Regions from separate parts of the Janibacter sp. Y6 genome, predicted to be linked through region 1. Evidence: riboswitches for the same ligand, from Rfam matches in the RefSeq annotation. Region 1 holds a riboswitch; the other holds the start of a gene.
The links. Region 1 has a riboswitch for cobalamin ahead of L6241_RS03410 (magnesium chelatase subunit D family protein). Riboswitches for the same ligand answer to the same signal wherever they lie in the genome.
Positions count from the first base shown of each region.

Region 2: another riboswitch for cobalamin. It lies ahead of L6241_RS13680 (iron ABC transporter permease); the one in region 1 lies ahead of L6241_RS03410 (magnesium chelatase subunit D family protein).

Region 1 is NZ_JAKLYZ010000001.1:734,889-742,456, reverse strand. It holds gene L6241_RS03410 (magnesium chelatase subunit D family protein) at 1-1,866, opposite strand, end outside; cobalamin riboswitch at 1,918-2,049, opposite strand; gene cbiE (precorrin-6y C5,15-methyltransferase (decarboxylating) subunit CbiE) at 2,068-3,288, shown strand; gene L6241_RS03400 (cobalt-precorrin-4/precorrin-4 C(11)-methyltransferase) at 3,285-4,070, shown strand; gene L6241_RS03395 (thioesterase family protein) at 4,259-4,816, shown strand; gene L6241_RS03390 (precorrin-2 C(20)-methyltransferase) at 4,821-6,377, opposite strand; gene L6241_RS03385 (precorrin-8X methylmutase) at 6,374-7,042, opposite strand; gene L6241_RS03380 (cobalamin biosynthesis protein CobG) at 7,039-7,568, opposite strand, start outside.
Region 2 is NZ_JAKLYZ010000006.1:68,922-76,489, forward strand. It holds gene L6241_RS13670 (ABC transporter substrate-binding protein) at 1-110, opposite strand, end outside; gene L6241_RS13675 (ABC transporter ATP-binding protein) at 107-910, opposite strand; gene L6241_RS13680 (iron ABC transporter permease) at 907-1,965, opposite strand; cobalamin riboswitch at 2,008-2,197, opposite strand; gene ilvA (threonine ammonia-lyase IlvA) at 2,244-3,506, shown strand; gene L6241_RS13690 (metal-sensitive transcriptional regulator) at 3,571-3,852, shown strand; gene L6241_RS13695 (heavy-metal-associated domain-containing protein) at 3,897-4,118, shown strand; gene L6241_RS13700 (heavy metal translocating P-type ATPase) at 4,115-6,331, shown strand; gene L6241_RS13705 (VOC family protein) at 6,428-7,063, opposite strand; gene L6241_RS13710 (RNA methyltransferase) at 7,134-7,568, opposite strand, start outside.

The sequences.
Region 1 (7,568 bases):
GACGACGAGCGCGCGCTGATGGCGGTCGCGGACCTGCTCGCGGGCGACGACCCGGGCGACCTGGGTCAGGCCCTCGGCGAGCGGGGTGCGCCCGCCGTGGGGCAGCTGCGCGAGCCGAGCAGCAGCGGCGTCGACGGACGAGGTGGGCGGAAGGGCGACCTCGGCCTGCGTGCCCCGGAAGGTCACCAGACCCACTCGGTCGCGGCGCTGGTAGGCGTCGAGCAGCAGCGAGAGCACGGCCGTCTTGACCTCGCCCATCCGGCGGCGGGCGGCCATCGAGCCGGAGGCGTCGACGGCGAGGAGCACGAGGTTGGCCTCGCGCCCGCGGGTCACGGCGTGGCGCAGGTCGTCACCGGTGACGCGGGCCGGGCCGGTGCGAGCGGCACGTCGTGCGGCGGAGGCGCGCAGCGTGGCGGTGACGTGCACCGGCGCGCCCGCCGGCTCCTGGCCGGCCGGGTGCGTGCCGACGACCCGGCCGCGCGGGGTGAGAGCGGGGGAGCGGCGGCCCGAGGGACCGGACCCGACACCGGCGAGCTCGAGGCGGCGGGCGCGGTAGGGCACCTGGGCGCTCGCGGTCCCGACCGGTGCAGCGGCACCGCCCGCGGGGGGAGCGGCCTGCGCGTCGGAGGGGTCGTCCGAGTCCTGCGCTCCGTGGTCCTCGGCGCTCGGCTCCGGAGGACTGTCGGCGCGCCCGCTCGGCGGGGTGTCGTCGGACCCGTCGGGGGTGGGGGGCGGCCCGCCGGTGGTCCGGCCGTCGCCGTCGCGCTGCTCGTCGTCGGGCCGGCCGCCGTCGGGCTGCTCGTCGGGGCCGTCCTCGGGCTCGTCGCCGCCGGGCGGGTCGTCCTCCGGCTCCTCGTCGAGGAGCCGGTCGAGGAGGTCCTCGTCGAGACCGGGCGCGTCGAAGGGGGAGCGCCGGCGGCGGTGCGGCAGGGCGAGCAGGGCCGCGGCACGGATGTCCTCGCGGGTCACGTGCGTGCGTCCCTGCCAGGCCGCGTGGGCGACCGCCGTGCGGGCGGTGACGATGTCGGCGCGCAGGCCGTCGACGTCGAAGCCGGCACACACCCGTGCGACGGTCCGCAGCGTCCGCTCGTCGAGGACCACCTCGCGCACGCCGGCGCGGGCGGCGGCGATGCGCTCGGTGAGCTCGACCTCGGAGCGCTCGTAGCCGGCGGCGAAGCCGACCGGGTCGGCGTCGGCGGCGAGCCGGCGACGCACGACCTCGGCCCGCTCACGGGGGTCGCGGCTCGCGGCGACGTGCACGGTGAGCCCGAAGCGATCGAGCAGCTGCGGGCGCAGCTCGCCCTCCTCGGGGTTCATCGTGCCGACGAGGGTGATCCGGGCGGGGTGGGAGATCGAGACCCCGTCGCGCTCGACGGTGTTGCGGCCCATCGCGGCGGCGTCGAGCAGGACGTCGACGAGGTGGTCGTGCAGGAGGTTGACCTCGTCGACGTAGAGGATCCCGCGGTGCGCCTCGGCGAGCAGACCGGGCTGGTAGGCGGCCTCGCCCTCTCCGAGCGCGCGACGCAGGTCCAGCGAGCCGACGACGCGGTCCTCGGTGGCGCCGACGGGGAGCTCGACGAGACGGGCGGGTCGGGTCGTGCCGGGTCCGTCGTGGGGGCCGTCCGGGCAGTCCTCGGCACGGTCGGGGTCGCACCCGAAGCGGCAGCCGAGCGCGACGTGCTGCTCGGGCAGGACGGCCGCGAGGGCGCGGACGGCGGTCGACTTCGCGGTGCCCTTCTCCCCGCGCACGAGCACCCCTCCGATCTCCGGGGAGATCGCGCTGAGGAGCAGGGCGGTCGTCAGCTCGTCGGCGCCGACGATGGCGGTGAAGGGGTAGGTCGGGGTGCGCTGGCCAAGAGCCGTCACGGCTGCCTCCTGGCGAGTGTCCACGCTCGCCGGTCGATGACGTCGCCGCGGGTGACGGTGACGGGTGCAGACCGAGTGTCTGGCTCGGGCCCAGGGGGCCGTGACAGTGGCGGGACCGCTCCGGATTCGCACCGGATTCCTCGGTTGGCTGCGCCGGGCGCGATCCTCTCACAACCGCGAAGGGGCCTAGGGTGGGCGACCGTGATCGAGGTCGTGGGTGTCGGTGACGACGGGTGGGACGGCCTGGACGGGGCGCGTCGCCGCCTCGTCGCGGGTGCGTCGACCCTCATCGGCGGGCGCCGCCACCTCGACCTCCTGGGTCCCCACGCACCCGGCGCCGAGCTCGTGCCCTGGCCGAGCCCCCTTCGCGCCGGTCTGCCCGAGCTGCTGCGGGCGACGGGCGACGCCGTCGCCCTCGCGAGCGGCGACCCGCTGCGCTCCGGCATCGCGACGACGCTGGTCGACCTGCTCGGGGCCGACGCCGTGCGGGTCCACCCGGCGGTGGGCAGCGACGCCCTCGCGCGGGCGCGCCAGGGCTGGTCGGCGGAGAGCGCGACGGTCGTCACGGCGGTCGGGCGCGACCTGCGCGCGGTCCTGCCCCATCTCGCCCCCGCCGCCCGGCTCGTCGTCCTCTGCTCCGACGGCGCCGACCCCGCGCGCCTCGGCGCCCTGCTCGCGGAGCGTGGCTGGGGCGCGAGCACGCTCACCGCGCGTTGGCACCTCGGCGGGCCGGACGAGGGAGCCCGCAGCGAGCGGGCCGACGCCTTCGCCGGTGGGACCGCCGACCTCGTGCTCTGCTGCGTCGAGGTGCGCGCCGAGGACCCCGCCGCGGTCTCGCCGACCGCGGGACCCGTGCCCGGTCGCCCCGAGGACTTCATCGCCCACGACGGCCAGCTGACCAAGCGCGACGTGCGGGCCTCGGCCCTGGCCCGCCTGCGCCCCACCGCCGGTGCCCACCTGTGGGACCTCGGCGCCGGCAACGGCTCGGTCGCCCTCGAGTGGTGCCTCGCCGCGGAGCGGACGAGCGCGACCTGCGTCGAGCGCGACCCCACCCGAGCCCAGCGCATCCGCGACAACGCCGCCGCCCTCGGGCTCGCCGGGCGCGTCGAGGTCGTCGTCGGTGACACGACGACGACCGACCTCATCCCCTTCGCCACCCCCGACGCCGTCTTCGTCGGCGGCGGGCTCGACGAGGACCTGCTCGCGCGGGCCTGGCAGGCGCTGCCCGCCGGCGGGCGGCTCGTCGCGCACGCCGTGACCCTCGAGGGCGAGGGCTCGCTCGTCGCCACCCACGGCCGTACCGGCGGCGAGCTCACCCGGGTGAGCGTCGAGCGGGCGGTCCCGCTCGGTCGCTACCTGTCGTGGACGCCCGCCCGCGCCGTCGTCCAGCTCGCCGTCACCCGACCCCACGGAGCGTCATGACCGTCCACTTCATCGGCGCCGGACCCGGCGCCGCCGACCTGCTCACGCTGCGGGCGACCCGGCTCCTCGCGCAGAGCCGGCTGTGCCTCTACGCGGGCAGCTATCTCGACGCCGCCGTGCTCGAGCACTGCCCCGACGACGCCCGTCTCGTCGACACCCAGGACCTCGACCTCGACGCGATCGTCGCCGAGGTCGTCGCGGCGCACGGGCGCGGCGAGGACGTCGCCCGGCTGTGCTCCGGCGACCCGTCCGTCTACTCCGCGCTCGCCGAGCAGACCCGCCGCCTCGACGCCGCGGGCGTGCCGTGGGACGTCACGCCCGGGGTCGCGGCCTACGCGGCGACCGCCGCCCGGATCGGGCGCGAGCTCACGGTGCCCGAGGTCGCGCAGTCGGTCGTGCTCACCCGCGCCCAGCGCGACTCGACGGCGATGCCGACGGGGGAGAGCCTCGAGGCCTTCGCCGCGACCGGCGCGACCCTCGCGCTCCACCTCGCCGTGCGACGGGTGCGCGAGCTCGCGCAGCGCTGCGCGGTGCACTACGGCGAGGACTGCCCCGTCGTCGTCGCCTACCGCGTCGAGCAGCCCGAGGAGCTCGTGCTGCACGGGACCCTCGTCGACATCGCCGACCAGGTCGAGGCCCACGACATCCGCCAGGCCGCGGTCGTCCTCGTCGGGTGGGCCCTGCGGGCCGAGGGCTTCGTCGAGTCGCACCTCTACTCGCGGCTGCGCGCGGCCGGCCCCTCGGCCGCGGCCCGGGCGGCCGAGGACGGCGGCCTCCGCTGACCCCTTCGCCCCCCAGCCCTCGCCCCACCCGCCCCAAGTTTCTCGGGTGACCCGATAAACCCCCGCTGAGCATGAGTACGAAACTCCTGCTGACCAGGGGTAAGTCTTGCTCAGCGCCCCGCCCACGGGCTCGGGATCGGCTCGGGGCAGGATGACCCCCGCCCCGCCACCCACCCGAGGACCGTGAGTTGAACCGCCTGCTGCGCACCGCCTGGACCGTCACGACCGCCCGGCGTCGCGGACCCGTCGGCCCGGGGGAGCACGCCGTCCTGCCGCTGCGGGTGCTGCTCAACGACATCGACCTCGCCGGGCACATGAACAACGGCGTCTACCTCTCGATCGCCGACCTCGGCCGGCTCGACCTCGCCGTGCGCTCGGGGTGGGCGCGCGCGCAGCTGCGGCACCGCCTCTCGCCGGTCGTCATGCAGGAGACGATCACCTTCCGCACGTCGCTGCGCCCGCTCCAGGCCTTCGAGCTGCACAGCGCGGTGGCGGGGTGGGACCGCGTGAGCGTGACCTTCGAGCAGCGCTTCGTCGTCGACGGCCAGGTGTGCGCGCAGGCGCTCTTGCGGATGCGATTCCTCCGGCGCGGCCGCGGGGTCGACACCGACCGCCTCTGGTCCCTCCTGAGGGTCGAGCCGCCGCCCTCGGCCCTGCCGACCTGGGCGAAGGGGTGGGGAGACGGCGCGCGGCTGCCCTCGCCCCGCGCGGACGCACCGGCAGGACCTCCGCCCTTCTGGGCCTGAGGGCTCAGCCGATCGAGCGCGGGGTCCAGACCCGCCCGTCGTCGGCCACCCGGGTCGTCGAGGCCCCGACGACGACGAGGCATCCCATGTCGACGGCGTCGACGTCGAGACCGCCGAGGGTCGTCACCGTCACCGACTCCTCCTCGCGACCCACGTGGCGGGCGACGACGACGACCCGGTCCGGGCCGACGGCGTCGACGAGCAGGTCGCGCGCGGCGCCGAGGGTGTCGGGGCGCGAGCGCGAGCGCGGGTTGTAGAGCGCGACGCTGATGTCGCGCGTGACGAGCGCGGTGAGCCGGTCGGCGAGGATCTCCCACGGCTTGAGGTTGTCGCTGAGGTTGACCAGGGCGTGGTCGCCGCCGAGCACCGCGCCGACGAGCGCGCTCGCGGCGTGCGCGGCGGTGACCCCGGGCACGACGTGCACCGGCACGTGCCCGAAGCCCTCGTCCTCGAGCAGCGCCGCCTCCCGCGCCTCGAAGAGCGCCGTCGCCATGCCGAAGACACCAGCGTCGCCGCCGGACACGAGCGCCACGTGCTCGCCGCGTCGGGCGAGGTCGAGGCACAGCCGCCCGCGGTCGACCTCGACGGAGTTGCCCGACGGGTGACGGGTCAGGCCCTCGCGCTGCGGCACCCGCGCGACGTAGGGCGCGTAGCCGACGACGTGGTCGACCTCGGCGAGCACCTGCGAGGCCTGCGGGGTGAGCCAGTGGTCCGGGCCGGGGCCGAGCCCGACGACGTGGACCGTGCCCGGCGACGAAGGGGTGTCCGCCACCTCGGGCGACCCGGCTGTCAGCCGGGCGAAGTCCGCGGCCCGACCGGCCGCGTCGTCGCGCAGCCCCTCGCCGGGCACGACGACGAGCGACATGTACGGCACCCGGCCCTCGTCGACCTCCGCCGCGGGCAGGACGACCTGGCCCGGGCCGGACGCGCGCTCGACGTAGACAGCGCGCTCGAGCACCCCCGCCTGGCGCAGCGCCTCGCGCACCCCGGCGAAGGTCCGCCCGAGCTTCATGATGATCGCCGCGTCGGTGTCCGCGAGCCGACGGGCGAGCTCGGGCACGGCGAGCGTGCCGGGCAGCACCGTGAGGGTGTCTTCGTGCCGGCACAGACCGGTCGCGACCGCGGCGGTGGCCGCCGACAGCGCGGTGATCCCGGGCACGACCTCGGTCGGGTAGCGCGGGCTGAGCCGGTCGTGGACGTACATGAAGGACCCGAAGAAGAGGGGGTCGCCGACGGCGAGGACGACGACCGAGCGCCCGGCGGCCAGGTGCGCCTCGAGGCGGTCGGCGCACTCGTCGTAGAAGTCCGAGAGCGCGCCGTAGTAGCCCCGCGGGTGATCGGTGAAGCCCGTCGTCACGGGGTAGCGCAGCTCTTCCTCGAGCACCCCCTCGGGGATGAGGTCGGCGGCGATGGAGCGCGCCATCGACTGCTTGCCGGTGCCCGCGTGGTACGCCACGACGTCGGCCTCGGCGATGACCCGGGCGGCCTTGAGAGTGACGAGCTCGGGGTCGCCGGGCCCGATCCCCACGCCGTAGAAGCGCCCCCGCGCCTCCTCGCTCATGCGAGCTCGTCCGGGTTGGCGAGCGCGTTGAGGGCCGCGGCCGCCATGGCCGAGCCGCCGCGACGCCCGTGGACGACGAGCCACGGCACCGGCCCGCCGGGCAGGCCGTGCTCGGCGAGCGCGACCTTCGACTCGGCGGAGCCGACGAAGCCCACGGGCATCCCGATGATCGCCGCCGGCCGGGGCGCGCCGTCGGCGAGCATCTCGAGCAGGTGGAAGAGCGCGGTCGGGGCGTTGCCGATCGCGACAACAGCGCCCTCGAGCCGGTCCTCCCACAACGAGACGGCGGCGGCGGCGCGGGTGGTCTCCCAGGCCGCGGCGAGCCCCGGCACGCGCTCGTCGCGCAGCGTGCACACGACGTCGTTGTCGGCGGGCAGCCGCCGGCGGGTGACGCCCGAGGCGAGCATGTTGCTGTCGGTGAGCACGGGCGCCCCGGCGACGAGCGCGGCGAGCGTCGCCGTCGCGACCTCGGGGTGCGCGGCGATGTCACGGGTGATCTCGACGTCGCCGGCGGCGTGGACGATGCGCACGGCCGCGCCGTGCAGGCTCGCCGGCAGCCCGGAGACGTCGGTCTCCTCGCGGATCATCGCGAAGGAGCGCCGGTAGATCTCCTGGCCGTCGGTCACGTAGTCGTGACGCCGGGTCGGTCGGCGAAGGGTGGTCACGTGGGCTCCTCAGGGGTGCGGCGCTGCGCGCGGACGACGTCGTCGGCGCAGGTCGGGTCGAGCGCGGTCGTGTGCGGACGAGCGGGGTGCCCGCACGCCCGGTCGCAGCCGATGACGTGGACGGGCGGGCCGAAGGGGTCGACGAGGGTCGCCGCCGCGTGAGCCAGCTCGCGGGTCGGCGTCGTCGTGCGGGCGCAGGCGGGGGCCCCGGCGCAGGCGGTGAGCACCGCCCACGGCGAGCCGGCGGAGACGACGAGGCCGGCGGCGGCGAGCTCACCGGCGCGCGCAGCGCCCCCCGGGACGAGGACCGAGCGCCACGGGGTGATCCGCAGGGGAGGTGTGAGGCCGCTCGCGGCCGAGGTCGCCGTCCCCGCGAGCGCGGCGGCCGTGTCGGGGGTGAGCAGGCCCAGCGGCACGAGCGCGACGAGGTCCTCGCCGAGCGGGCCGGCGGCCGGGGGCGGCGCGACGTCGACGGCGAAGGGGGAGCCCCCCGGCAGCAGGGTCGCCCGGTCCTCGGCGGGCAGGT
Region 2 (7,568 bases), on a different contig from region 1:
GCGCTGCTGCGGGTGGTCGACGTCGCGGATCCGCACCCGACGAGCAGAGAGCCGAGCAGGACGGCGGCGGACAGGGCCTGGGCGGCTCGGGCGGGGCGAAGGGGGGTCACAGGACTGCCTCTCGAGGAGCGGGCACCGGCGGGGCGCCGGCACCGAGGACGAGGTGGACCCGGCCGGTGACCGGGTCGGTGAGATGACGGGCGCCGACGTCGAAGACGTCGCGCACGAGCTCGGGGGTGAGGACGTCGCGGGGACGACCGACGGCGTGGACGGCGCCGTCGTGGAGCACGGCGACGGCGTCGAAGTGGGCGGCCGCGAGCGAGAGGTCGTGGACCGCGGCGACGACCGTGCACCCGAGGAGACGCACCGTCTGGAGCAGCTGGTCCTGGTGGTGCACGTCGAGGTGGTTCGTCGGTTCGTCGAGGACGAGCAGGTCGCACCCCTGGGCGATGCCACGGGCGAGCATCACCCGGCGGCGCTCGCCCCCGGAGAGGTGCTGACAGGGGCGGTCGACCTTCGCGGCCATGCCGACATGACGCAGCGCCTCGAGCACGAGCTCGCGCTCGGAGCGCTCGTCGACGGCCCATGGCGGTCGGTGCGGGGTGCGCCCCATCGCGACCATCTCGCCGACGAGGAGGTCCTCGGGCGGCCCGTCCTCCTGCGCGACGTAGGCCACCCGGGTGGCCCGCCGTCGCGACGACAGGCGCGCGAGGTCGACCCCGTCCACGTGCACGGTGCCGGCGGCCGGGGGTCGCAGGCCGACGAGCGACCTGATGAGGGTGGACTTGCCGCTGCCGTTGCGGCCGACGAGGGCGAGCATCGACCCGGGCGGCACGTCGAGGTCGACACCGGAGACGATCGTGCGCCCACCGATCTCGACGGCGAGCCCGGTCGTGGACAGGTGGGTCATCCGGCGCCCCCCGAGTACGAGTAGTGCCGTCTGCCGAGCAGGACGAGGAAGATCGGCGCCCCGACGAGCCCGGTGACGACGCTCAGCGGGATCTCCTGCGGGCGCACGACGGTCCGCGCCGCGACGTCGACCCAGAGCAGGAAGAGCGCGCCGCCGGCGGCCGCGACCGGCAGCACGTAGCGGTGCCGCGCGCCGACGAGGATGCGGGCGATGTGCGGGACGACGAGCCCGACGAAGCCGATGCCGCCGGAGACGGCGACGAGCACCCCCACGAGGACCGAGACGAGGACGAAGAGGGCGAGCCGCAGCTCTCGGACCGGGACGCCCAGACCGCCCGCGACGTCGGGTCCGGCAGCCAGCGCGTCGAGCCAGCGGTGCAGCGCGAGGAGGACGACGCCGGACACGACGACGACGAGCACGGGCGGGAGCACCTGCTGCCACACCGACCCGGAGAGGCTGCCGAGCAGCCAGAAGAGGACCGACTGCGTCGCCCGCGGGTCGGCGCTGAGGAAGACGAGCAGGCTCGAGACGGAGGAGAAGGCCGCCGACATGACGACACCGGTGAGCACGAGGCGAAGGGGGGTGATCCCGCCCTGGGCGAGAGAGATGCCGAGGACGAGGGCGGTCGCGACGAGAGCCCCGCCGAGGGCGCCGAGGGAGAGCGCCCACACCCCGAGCCCGGCGAGCGCGCCGAGGAGGATGACGAGGGTGGCGCCGACGCCGGCCCCGGCCGAGACCCCGAGGAGGTAGGGGTCGGCGAGCGGGTTGCGCACGAGGGTCTGCATGCACGCGCCGGCGACGGCCAGGCCGGCGCCGACGACCATCGCCATGACGGCACGCGGTGCGCGCAGCTCCCACACGATGGTGTCGAGGGCGGGGTCCGGGCCCGCAGCGCCGACGACCCGGGCGCGCAGGACGTCGACGACCCCGTGCAGCGGCAGCGGCTCGGACCCCAGACCGAGCGAGACGACGCCGCTGACGACGGTGAGGACGAGCAGGACGAGCAGCAGCGGCACGACGGGCAGCCGCCGGCCGCCGGGGCGGTCGTGGGACACGGGGGTCTCCAGGTGCGTCGGGGGCCCGGATCGCGAGGCCCTGTCGGGGTCCAGCGAGTCAGCAGGTCTTCGGACTCGGGGTCGTCCCGACGGGGTCCCTTCCCAGGCCTTCTGGCCCAGTGGATCTCACCCCGTCAGTCACCCATACCGCTGCGCGACAGCTCCGGACTCTCACCGGATTCCCTCTGCACTGGTGTGCGTCTGACTCGGTGCCGACACTACGCGACGCAGCGCGGACCTCGCAGCACGACGTCGGCGACGAGGTCTAGCCTGCGAGCGTGAGCTCTCCGATCCGCGCGGAGGACGTCGAGGCGGCCGCGGTCCTGCTGCACGACCTCCTCGACCCCACCCCGCTCCAGCCCTCCGCCCGGCACAGCACCGCCACCGGCGCGCACGTGCTCCTCAAGCGCGAGGACCTCCAGCCGGTGCGCAGCTACAAGCTCCGCGGCGCCTACACCCTCATCGCGCGCCTCTCCCCCGAGCAGCGGGCGAAGGGGGTCGTCGCAGCCTCCGCCGGCAACCACGCCCAGGGCGTCGCGTACGCCTGCGCGCGCCTCGGGGTGCAGGCCCGGATCTACCTGCCCCGCACCACCCCCCGCCAGAAGCGCGACCGCGTCGCCGCCCTCGGCGGCGAGCACGTCGAGGTCGTCGTCGGCGGCGACGTCTACGACGACGCGGCGGCCTCCGCCCTTCGTCATGCCCGCGAGAGCGGGGCGACGGTGGTGCCCGCCTTCGACCACGTCGACACGATGGCCGGCCAGGGCACGGTCGCCCTCGAGGTCGTCGAGCAGCTCGGCGGGGCACCCGACGTCGTGCTCGTCCCCGTCGGCGGGGGCGGTCTGCTCGGCGGGATGGCGACGTGGTTCGCCGAGCACCACCCCACGACGAAGGTCGTCGGCATCGAGCCCTCCGGGGCGGCGTCGATGTCGGCCGCCCTCGAGGCGGGCCGCCCGGTCGCGATCGGTGACGTCGACCCCTTCGTCGACGGCGCCGCGGTGCGCGAGGTCGGCGGGCTCACCTACTCAGCCGTCTCAGCCACGGACGCGCCGGTGCACTCCATCGCCGAGGGCGCGGTCGCCGTCGAGATGCTCGCGCTCTACCAGACCGAGGGCATCGTCACCGAGCCCGCGGGGTCGCTGGCGACCGCCGCCCTCGCCGCGATCGACCTCGACGAGCTCGGGGTCACGCCGGGCAGCACGGTCGTCGCCGTCGTCTCCGGGGGCAACAACGACGTCTCCCGCTACGCCGAGGTCGTCGAGAAGGCCCTCGTGCACCAGGGGCGCAAGCACTACTTCCTCGTCGACTTCCCGCAGGAGCCCGGGGCGCTGCGCCGCTTCCTCGACGAGGTCCTCGGGCCCGACGACGACATCGCGCTCTTCGAGTACGTCAAGCGCAGCAACCGCGAGACCGGGCCGGCCCTCGTCGGCGTCGAGCTCGGTGCCCCGGAGGACCTCGACCCCCTCCTGCGCCGGATGGAGGCCTCGCCGGTGCGCATCGAGCGCATCCGCCCCTCGAGCCCGCTCTTCCGCTTCATCCAGTAACCGCCTAGGGCTTGTCCCTTCATACCCCTTGGGGGTATCTTCGAGGGGACGAAGGGAGACCGCCGTGGCCGGATACGCCGCCGACAAGGACGCCTACCTCAAGCGTCTCAAGCGGATCGAGGGGCAGGTGCGCGGCATCGCCCGCATGGTCGACGACGACGAGTACTGCATCGACATCCTCACCCAGGTGAGCGCCGCGACGAAGGCGCTGCAGGCCGTGAGCCTCGGCCTGCTCGAGGACCACGTCGGGCACTGCGTCGTCGACGCCGCCCGCGAGAGCGACGAGGCCGCCCAGGAGAAGGTGCGCGAGGCCAGCGCGGCGATCGCGCGCCTCGTGCGCTCCTGACGCCCCTCCCCCAGACCACCCACCATCGACGAAGGAGCACCACCATGAGCGAGCAGACCACCATCTACGTCGACGGCATGACCTGCGAGAACTGCGTCCGGCACGTGTCCGAGGAGCTCGGCGAGATCTCCGGGGTCTCGGCCGTGGCCGTCGAGCTCGTCGCCGGCGGCAGCTCGCCGGTCACGCTCACGAGCGAGGGGCACGTGAGCCCGCAGGACATCGCCGCCGCGGTCGACGAGGCCGGGTACACGGTCGCCCCGCGATGAGCACCACCCACCCCACCGACGCCGACCCCTCGACCGCGGACGCCGCCGACGTCCACGAGGTCGACCTGGCCATCACCGGCATGACGTGCGCGTCGTGCGTCGCCCGCGTCGAGAAGCGCCTGGGCCGTCTCGACGGCGTGAGCGCGAGCGTCAACCTCGCGACCGAGCGTGCGCACGTCACCTACCCGGGGCACGTCACCCACGACGAGATCGTCGGGGCCGTCGAGGCGAGCGGCTACGGCGCGACCGTCCTCGACCCCGGCACTCGGCTCGCGCCGCCGGAGCACACCCACGTGCGCGAGGACGACCTGCGCCGACGCCTGCTCGTCGCCGGGCCGCTCGCGCTCGTCGTCGTCCTGCTCGCCATGGGCCCGTGGACCTTCGCCGCCAACCCGTGGCTGCAGCTCGTCCTCACCGCCCCCGTCGTCGTGTGGTGCGCCTGGCCCTTCCACCGTGCGGCGGTCGCGGCCGCCCGGCACCGCACCTCGACGATGGACACGCTCGTCAGCCTCGGCGTCACCGCCGCCTTCGTGTGGTCGAGCGTCGCGCTCGTCGTCGGCCCCGGCCACCACCCCCGCGAGGAGGGGCACTACTACTTCGAGACGGCAGCGGTGGTCACCGCCTTCCTCCTCCTCGGCCGGTGGCTCGAGTCGCGGGCCAAGGCGCAGGGCCGCTCCGCGCTCACCGCTCTCATGGACCTCGGGGCCAAGGAGGTCGCCGTCCAGCGCATCTCGGCGACCACCCGCGCGACGACCGAGGTCGTCATCCCCGTCGACGACCTGCGCGTCGGCGACCACTTCGTCGTGCGACCCGGTGAGAAGGTCGCGACCGACGGCGTCGTCGTCGACGGCGTCTCGGCCATCGACACCTCGGTCGTCACCGGCGAGTCCGTGCCCGTCGACGTCGAGGCGGGCAGCACGGTCGACGCGGGGACGATCAACACCTCGGGCCGGCTCGTCGTCGAGGCGACGGCGGTCGGTGCGCACACGACGCTCGCCGCGATCACCCGGCTCGTCGAGCAGGCCCAGACCGGCAAGGCCGACGTCCAGCGTCTCGCCGACCGCGTCTCCGCGGTCTTCGTGCCCGTCGTGCTCGCCCTCGCGCTGCTCACCTTCGTCGGCTGGTGGATCGGGTCCGGCAGCGCGACGACGGCGATCGGCGTCGCCATCACCGTGCTCATCATCGCCTGCCCCTGCGCGCTCGGCCTCGCCACGCCGACCGCCCTGCTCGTCGGCACCTCGCGCGGTGCGCAGAAGGGCATCCTCATCAAGGGCCCCCAGGTCCTCGAGGACACCCGCAGCATCGACACCGTCGTCATGGACAAGACGGGCACGATCACGACCGGCCGGACCCGGCTCACCGGTCTGGCCGCCGAGCCCGGGCTGCACCCCTTCGCCGCTCTCGTCGCTGCCGCCGCCGTCGAGCGCGGCAGCGAGCACCCGGTCGCCCGGGCGGTCGTCGCGCGCGCCGAGGAGAAGGGGCTGAAGATCCCCGACGCCCGCGACTTCGTCGCGCTGCCCGGCTCCGGTGCCCGCGCCGTCGTCGGGGACACCGAGGTGACCGTCGGCCTGCCCGAGCTCTTCGACGAGGTGCCCGCCGAGCTCGCGACCCTCGACCGGCCGGGGACCACCGTCTTCGTCGGGTGGGACGGCCGCGCCCGCGGCGCGCTCACCGTCGCCGACGACGTGCGCGAGACCTCCGCCCAGGCGGTGCGCGACCTGCGGGCCGCCGGGCTCGAGGCCTGGCTGCTCAGCGGCGACACCGAGATCAACGCGCGAGCGGTCGCGGCGAAGGTCGGCATCGAGCCCGAGCACGTCGTCGCCGGCGTCAAGCCGCACGAGAAGCACGCCCGCATCGCCGAGCTGCAGGAGTCCGGCCGGGTCGTCGCGATGGTCGGCGACGGCGTCAACGACGCCGCCGCCCTCGTGCAGGCCGACCTCGGCATGGCGATGGGCGCGGGCACGGACGTCGCCATGGAGTCCGCCGACATCGTCCTCGTGCGTGACGACCTCGCCTCCGTGCCCGAGGCGATGGCGCTGTCGGCACGCACGCTGCAGGTCATCAAGCAGAACCTCGTGTGGGCCTTCGGCTACAACACGCTCGCGATCCCGCTCGCCATGGCCGGCCTGCTCAACCCGATGATCGCGGGCGCGGCGATGGCCTTCAGCTCGGTGTGCGTCGTCCTCAGCAGCCTGCGGCTGCGCCGGGCGTAGGGCTCGCCCCGGGCATGACGAAGGGGGAGGGACCGGGTGACCCGGTCCCTCCCCCTTCGTCGTGCGACCTGGCACCAGGTCGTCGCGGGTGATGCCTCAGATGGTGACGGTGCCCTTGGGGGTGCTCAGGGTGACCGAGAGCAGACCCGGCTGGCCGTGGGGGGCGACGAACTCGAAGGTGATGACCGACGAGGTCTCGGTGGCGGGCAGGCCCAGCCAGTCGTGGACCCGCTCGGGGTCGCCCGCGACCATGAGCGACTCGATGACGACGTCGCTGTGGTTGTCGGCGCTCGGGTGGTCCGAGCCCTCGTCCCACTTGATGAAGAAGGGCAGCTGCGGGTCCGACATCAGGCCCTTGACGCCGATCTGGCGCCAGCTGAACTCGCGCCCGTCGGGCATGCGGCGCGACCCGGGGACCGACTCGCGCTCGAGGCGCTGCTCGACGACGCCGAGGTCGTCGACCGCGACGACCCAGCCCATCCAGCCGCCGCCCTGCTCGGAGCGGGCGCGCACGGCCTGGCCGAAGGGGGCCTTGTCGGCGCTCGGGTGGTCGAGGACCTCGACGACCTCGATGTAGCGCTCGTGAGCCAGCGGCAGGATCATGTTGCGCGTGCCGAAGCGAGGATGGATGCCGCCGTCGAGCGGTTCCACCCCGATGGCCTCCGCGAGGCGCTTGGCGGTGGCCTGCAGCCCTGCAGGCTCTGCGGCGAAAGAGACGTGGTCGACGCGCATAGGGGCATCGTGGCACGGGGTGCGTCTCACGACGTAATCGACCCCCGACGAGCGGTCGCGTACCGACCGGTCACCGCGTACGCTGCCGCACCGCCTCGTAGACGACGACCGCGGCGGAGGTCGAGACGTTGAGCGAGTTCGCCCGGCCGACCATGGGGATGCGCACGCGGTGGGTCGAGGCGGCGAGCGCCTCGTCGGTGAGCCCGTACTTCTCCGAGCCGACGGCGACCGCGACGCCCCCGGTGTAGTCGACGTCGGTGTGCACGACGTCGGTGTCCGGCGTCGTCGCGACGACGGCCACGCCGTGCCCGGTCAGACGGGCCCAGGCCTGGGCGCGGGTCGTCGAGACGACCGGCACCGAGAAGACCGTGCCCTTGCTCCCCCGGATGACGTTGGGGTTGCCCCAGTCCGTGACGCAGTCGGCGGCGACGACGAGGTCGACACCCGCGGCGTCGGCCGTGCGCAGCATCGCGCCGAGGTTGCCCGGCTTCTCCACCCCTTCGAC